Regions from separate parts of the Pallidibacillus thermolactis genome, predicted to be linked through region 1. Evidence: riboswitches for the same ligand, from Rfam matches in the RefSeq annotation. Region 1 holds a riboswitch; the other holds the start of a gene.
What was found. Region 1 has a riboswitch for thiamine pyrophosphate ahead of OEV82_RS02235 (beta/alpha barrel domain-containing protein). Riboswitches for the same ligand answer to the same signal wherever they lie in the genome.
Positions count from the first base shown of each region.

Region 2: another riboswitch for thiamine pyrophosphate. It lies ahead of thiT (energy-coupled thiamine transporter ThiT); the one in region 1 lies ahead of OEV82_RS02235 (beta/alpha barrel domain-containing protein).

Region 1 is NZ_JAOUSE010000003.1:122,356-125,777, forward strand. It holds gene fliD (flagellar filament capping protein FliD) at 1-606, opposite strand, end outside; gene flaG (flagellar protein FlaG) at 593-961, opposite strand; TPP riboswitch at 1,235-1,344, shown strand; gene OEV82_RS02235 (beta/alpha barrel domain-containing protein) at 1,439-1,624, shown strand; gene OEV82_RS02240 (thiamine phosphate synthase) at 1,614-2,030, shown strand; gene thiS (sulfur carrier protein ThiS) at 2,033-2,236, shown strand; gene OEV82_RS02250 (thiazole synthase) at 2,242-3,009, shown strand; gene OEV82_RS02255 (ThiF family adenylyltransferase) at 3,009-3,422, shown strand, end outside.
Region 2 is NZ_JAOUSE010000011.1:42,177-45,598, forward strand. It holds gene OEV82_RS05905 (dipeptidase) at 1-1,115, shown strand, start outside; gene thiT (energy-coupled thiamine transporter ThiT) at 1,153-1,749, opposite strand; TPP riboswitch at 1,821-1,937, opposite strand; gene OEV82_RS05915 (S1C family serine protease) at 2,053-3,422, opposite strand, start outside.

The DNA of each region.
Region 1 (3,422 bases):
TGAAATATCAGTAGAAAATGAATCCGATTCATTATTTTGTAATGTTTGTCCTTCTTTTAAGTTTAATTTCACAACTTTTCGATTATCGTGATTAATTTTAATTGATTCACTTTCTAATCCACCTTGTTTCCATTCAAAATCGGCGTTTTTAAACGAATCGCTAATAAAATAAAGGCCTTTATTTACATCAACTTTATGATTCTTATCGGCTGATATTCCTTCTGCATTTTTCATTGTCGCAGCCTTTGCTAATCGTGTAATCTCAGAAATTGTATACGTACCTGTTCCCGCTCCATTTGCTACCGTTGCTGTAACGAAATCTTCATTCGTACTTGTCACACTACGGATACGATAATTTTGCGTACGTGTAAATTCAAACAATTCATTCTGAAAGTCAAATAAAAGTTTATTAATTTCGCGATAAGCATCCCGCTTCCACTCTAACAATGTTTTTTCCTTTTCAATTTTTGTCAGTGGAATTCGTTCGGCTTTCATTAAGTCGGAAACGATGGAGTCAATATCCATACCACTTGCTAAACCACTAACCCGTACACCAACCATGATAGTTTCACTTCCTTTTCCATTCCTTCTATCAAATCTTCTCATTTATTATTAAACCGATTCGTTCCGCCATTGCCGCATATAAATCGAGCATTTTTTTTGGCGGCACTTCTCGAATGACTTCCTTTGTTTCCTCATCAATAATTTGGACATAATATTCTCCAAGTTTTTCATGCATCGTAAATTTTAAAGCAGTGTATGTAGGGCTCAAAAAATCATTTAAGGCTTGGATTACATCTTGAACTTGTTTTTTACCTCCATCAACTTGTCCTGCTGCTTTAGGACCCTCATATCCTTTTGTATCATATTTGGACGGATAAATCTCTTCTTTTAATGAGTTTGTTAGCCTACTTACTGTATCTGTATTTACCATTCGATGGGAAGCAATATGTTTTACCATTCAACATCCCCCTAAAGTTTTTTCGCACATAGATATCTACTTTTTTTATCGGCATAAAGAAAAAAGATTTAACGAATAAATCATATATTCAAAAGATAACAGGCTTCATTCCAAATACAATCCTTGTACACACAAATATAACGCTATGATTGAAACTTTTTTAATGAAAAGGCGCTCTAAATTCAGATTAAGAAAAAACTGGTCACCGTTCTGTAAATAATGTTTGCAAATACAGAAAAGTGTGTTAACATGGAATCGTTAAAAAATTTAATATTGAACCACTAGGGGAGCCTTTGAGAAAGGCTGAGATTAAAGTGTGGACTTTAAGACCCTTAGAACCTGATCTGGACAATGCCAGCGTAGGGAAGTGGAATTTTGGAACATGACCAATTTGGTTCATGTTTATGTTCACATGCCACTTTCCGCAATGGAAAGTGGCTTTTTAATATTCAAATGCGCTTGAAAGGAAGGACTTATGTGGAATTACACGCCATAACAGACGGGAAAAAAACCGCTACAGAGTTGGTCAAGGCTATTTTAGCCATTGCTGATGAGGTGGACTATATCCATATTCGAGAAAAAACAAAACAGACAAGTGAAGTCATTCAACTGGTAGAGCAGCTTTTAACAAAAGGTGTACAAAAAAAAACTCGTGATCAATGACCGGCTGGATGTTGCACTATTAACCGGGATACCGAATGTTCATCTTCCTGGAGCTGGATTGCCTGTCAAGTTAGTCAAACAAAAATTTCCTGAAATTAAAGTGGGTGTAAGTGTACATTCACTAGCAGAAGCGGTTATCGCAGCAGAAGATGGTGCTGATTATTGTCTATTTGGCCATGTATTTCCAACAAATAGTAAAAAAGGGATACCGGGAAAAGGGACAAAATTGTTGAAAGAAATTGTGCAAAAAGCAGGCATTCCTGTTCTGGCAATCGGCGGGATCACACCCGATAATATGACAGAGGTTGCGGCCACAAAAGTAAGTGGCATTGCAGTAATGTCGGCTATTCTTTCTGCACAAAATCCAAAAGAAGCAGCAAAACTTTTTCGGAAAGAAAGGGATTGATTATGCAACTCGTTATTAACGGTCAACAAGTGGAAGTGGAAAATGGGATCAAAAATATAGAAGATTTATTACACCATTTCCAATTGCAAGAAAGAATTGTGGTTATCGAACAAAATGGGGAAATAGTCGAAAAAGGACAATATGACATTCAACCCGTCAATGACGGTGACAGAATTGAAATTGTTCAATTTGTTGGAGGAGGATGAAAAACATGTTAAAAATTGGAGATAAAACATTTCGGTCACGACTATTATTAGGTACAGGAAAATTCCCGTCCTTTGAAATTCAAAAGAAAGCCGTTGAAGTGTCTGAGACGGAAATTTTAACGTTCGCAGTAAGAAGAATGAATATTTTTGAACCTTCGCAGCCAAATTTTTTAGAAATGCTTGACCTTTCAAAGTATTCCCTGTTACCAAATACCGCTGGAGCAAAAACGGCCGAAGAAGCGGTTAGAATTGCCAAACTTGCCAAAGCTTCAGGTTTATGTGACATGGTAAAAGTCGAAGTCATTGGCGATGATCAAACATTATTGCCGGACCCGATTGAAACATTACGCGCATCTGAAATGTTACTGGAAGAAGGATTCATTGTTCTTCCGTATACGTCCGATGATGTGGTTTTGGCAAAAAGGTTAGAAGAGTTAGGTGTTCATGCCATTATGCCGGGCGCTTCTCCGATAGGATCCGGTCAAGGGATTGTCAATCCTTTGAATCTATCATTTATTATTGAACAGGCCAATGTCCCGGTTATTGTGGATGCAGGTATCGGGTCACCGGCGGATTGTGCCCTGGCGATGGAAATGGGGGCGGATGGAGTATTATTAAATACGGCCGTATCGGGTGCAAAAGACCCGGTAAAAATGGCAAAAGCAATGAAGTTAGCTGTAGAAGCGGGCAGACTCGGATATGAAGCAGGACGGATTCCGAAAAAATGGTATGCTGAGGCAAGCAGTCCGACAGAAGGAATGTTAACACCATAATGGAACGTTATTCACGACAAATGTTATTTTCAGAAATTGGTGAGGAAGGGCAAAAAAAGCTACTGGATAGCCATGTCCTCATTGTCGGCGCAGGAGCACTTGGTTCAGCCAGTAGTGAAATGTTGGCCCGGGCCGGCATCGGTAAAATCACGATTATTGACCGGGATTATGTTGATTGGAGTAATCTTTCCCGCCAACAATTATATACCGAAGAAGACGTCAAACAACAGTTACCAAAAGCGATTGCTGCGAAAAAGCATTTACAATCGATTAATTCCAATATTTCCATTGAAGCGATAGTCGGTGATTTCTCCCTTGAATATGAAGATGTAGTAAAACACGTCGACTTCATGATTGACGCGACTGACAATTTTGAAACGAGATTTTTTATGAATGATGTAGCAATGAAGCAT
Region 2 (3,422 bases), on a different contig from region 1:
ATGTTCAACCTGTAGATCCATTACATTTATGGGAAACACCACCTTTTGAGCCAACTGTTCGCGATGGCAAAATATTTGCACGCGGAGCCAGTGATGACAAAGGACAAGTTTTTATGCATATAAAAGCATTGGAAGCATTATTAAAAACGGAAGGGAAGCTACCAATAAACATAAAAATAATAATTGAAGGTGAAGAGGAGATCGGTAGCCCTCACTTACCTAAGTTTATTGAAGAAAATAAGGAATTATTGCAAGCTGACGTCTTAGTGATTTCCGATACTGGTATGATTGAAAAAGGAAAACCTTCCATTACATACGGATTAAGAGGATTAACTGGTTTACAAATTGACATTCAAGGAGCAAAAACCGACCTTCATTCCGGTGCCTATGGTGGCGGTGTTCAAAACGCAGCCCATGCTCTCGTTCAATTATTATCCACTTTTCATGATGAAGAAGGACGTATAATGGTCGATGGATTTTATGATAATGTACTATCAATAACAGATGAGGAAAAACAAGCGATTAATGCTTTACAATTAGACGATGAAAAGGTGAGAACAGAACTTGGTGTTCCTGAATTATTTGGTGAACCTGGATACAGTTTTTACGAAAGAACGAGTTATCGTCCAACATTAGAAATTAATGGGATGTATAGCGGTTTTCAAGAGGAAGGAATTAAAACCGTTTTACCAAACCAAGCTAGCGCAAAGATCACATGTCGTTTAGTACCCAATCAAGAACCTGAACAAATTTTAGAACTTATTAAACAACATATTGAGAAACATAAACCGAAAGGAGTGACAGTAAAAATTACTCCATTTGATTCCGGTGCTCCTTTTGTAACACCGCTTAATCACCCGGCAATTCAAGCAGCAGGTCGTGCTGCTTCTAAAATTTACGGTACCGAAACAGCTTATATTCGTAGCGGTGGCTCTATACCAATTGTCGCTGACTTTGCTCAAATTTTACAAGTCCCAATTGTCTTACTAGGGTTTTCTCTAGATAGTGAAAACTTCCATGCTCCAAATGAACATTTCCATTTAGAGAATTTTTATAAAGGGATGCAAACGATGTGTGAATATTGGAATGAATTGGCTGAAATACGATTCAAATAAGATGTACCCCCTTCCTTAATTGGATGGGGGTTAAAAATTATTTATTTAGTCGTACAGACATATTTTTCCTTCTACTTTCTGTTAATATACGAGGGGATATTGAAATTAATAAAATAAGTACGATAATACAGAACAAGAATGAACCTAATCCAGCTGGACCATTTACGACTAAAGAGTACAACCAAACCGGTTGGCCTTCGGGCGCATAACTTCCCCAAAAAACTATACCAGCAATATAATGAACTAGATAACGAGCAAAACTACCAACAAATGTAGCTATTATTATATAGAAAAAACCAATGTTCTTCTTCCCTTCGTCAAAACAATTTTGTATCATTCCCATAAACAATCCGGCAAAACCAATAAAAGCAAATGCAACAAAGTATTCAATTATAAACTGAAACCAATGAAGGATATAAGCATCACCGAAAATTACTTGAAGTACTCCCCAGAGAAATCCAGATAATACACCATATTTAAATCCCCATCTAAAAGATAGAATGAACACAGGGACCATTGCGAAGGAAATAGATATCCATGGTCCTAATTGTATCGATGGTAATAAATCGATAATAAACGCTAATGCTGCCAAAATCGATGTTTCAATGAGTGGTTGTAATTGATTTGTGCGCATAAAAAAACCTCCTATGTAATTTAACGAAACGTTCCATAGGAAGCTCAGAAAAGGAGAAAAGATTACGTACATTCTCTTTTCTTCCACAATCCCTACGCCAGTACTAACTGAACAGGTTCAAAGGGTCAGAATAAAAAGACATATCGTCAATTTATTCACTCTCAGCATAAGCTCCCCCTGTGGAAACGTTGTTTCATATCATCTTTAATTATAAACGATAACAAGAAAAATACAACGCTTATATGAAAAACGTATAAATTTAGGACTGTCATAAAGACAGCCCTATTTCTAACTCATGTGTAATCAACTTTCATTCGTTTTTACTGAAACGGATTGTTTTTTACCTTCACGATAAAACTCAAGCTCTATAGTATCTCCAGGCTTCACTTTACTATACAAATATTTTCGTAGCTCAGTTGTATTTTTCACTTCATTACCATTAATACCTACAATAACATCATTTACTTTCAGACCAGCCTTTGCAGCGGGTGAACCTTCTTTAACCCCTGCTACAACAATACCTTGTTCAATATTTCCGAACATACTCTGACGATAAAACTGAACAATGTCAGCCATATCATACATTTCGATTCCGATGAATGGTCGTTTGACTTGTCCATTCTCGATTAATTGTTCTGCAATTGGAAGAACATCGTTCGCTGGAATAGCAAAACCTAAACCTTCTACTCTTTCATCGGCAATTTTTAAACTATTTATACCGATTACTTCTCCACTTGCATTAATTAAAGCACCACCACTATTTCCTGGATTTATTGCTGCATCGGTTTGGATTACATCTAATTCCCATTCACCTGCAGAAGTTTTTACTCCAACTGTTCGGTCAATTGCACTAATAATCCCTTGTGTAACGGTTCTAGAAAATTCAAGTCCTAGTGGATTACCAATTGCAATGACTTCATCTCCTGGACGTAATTTACTTGAATCACCAAAACTTGCAACTTTATCAACATGAGCTTGATCGATCTTCAATACTGCTAAATCGGTTAACGCATCCGCTCCAACTATTTCAGCTTTTACCGTTTCACCATCATATAAAGAAACTTCAACTTCATTCGCTCCTTCAATGACGTGGTTATTTGTAATAATATATCCATATTGATCATCCTTATGGAAAATAACTCCAGAACCTGTTCCAGCTTGGACATTTTCTTGTTGGAAATAAAACTGGTTGTTAAGCTGTTGTAAATTAATTACCCCCACAATTGTAGGAGATAATTCTTCAACTATATCAGCTATAGATGCATTGTCAGCTGAAGCAAAGGTTGGAGTATATTCCACATCAGATGATTTATTTTGTAGCTGTGTCGAATTAGATGAGTGATCGCCATTTTCAAAAGGTAGATCAAAATAAGCTATCGCTGAAATGGTTAAAGCCGAACTTATTACACCGACTAACAAATAGGAAACTACTTTTTTAAACCAACGTTTTTTCATGCTATTTTTTAGTTTGAATTTTTGATCATCGTGCTTATTTATACCTTCAAAAGTATCCCTATAATCATTTGAGCTTTCATATTTGTTGATAATATCACTTTGTTCACCATGCTCACTTTCAAAACTATTCACCTTCTGTGTACTAGTTTGTTGTAATTGGAATTGCTGATCCTTATAATTAGTCTGTTTACGATTTTCGCTATTAACTGATTCTGGTG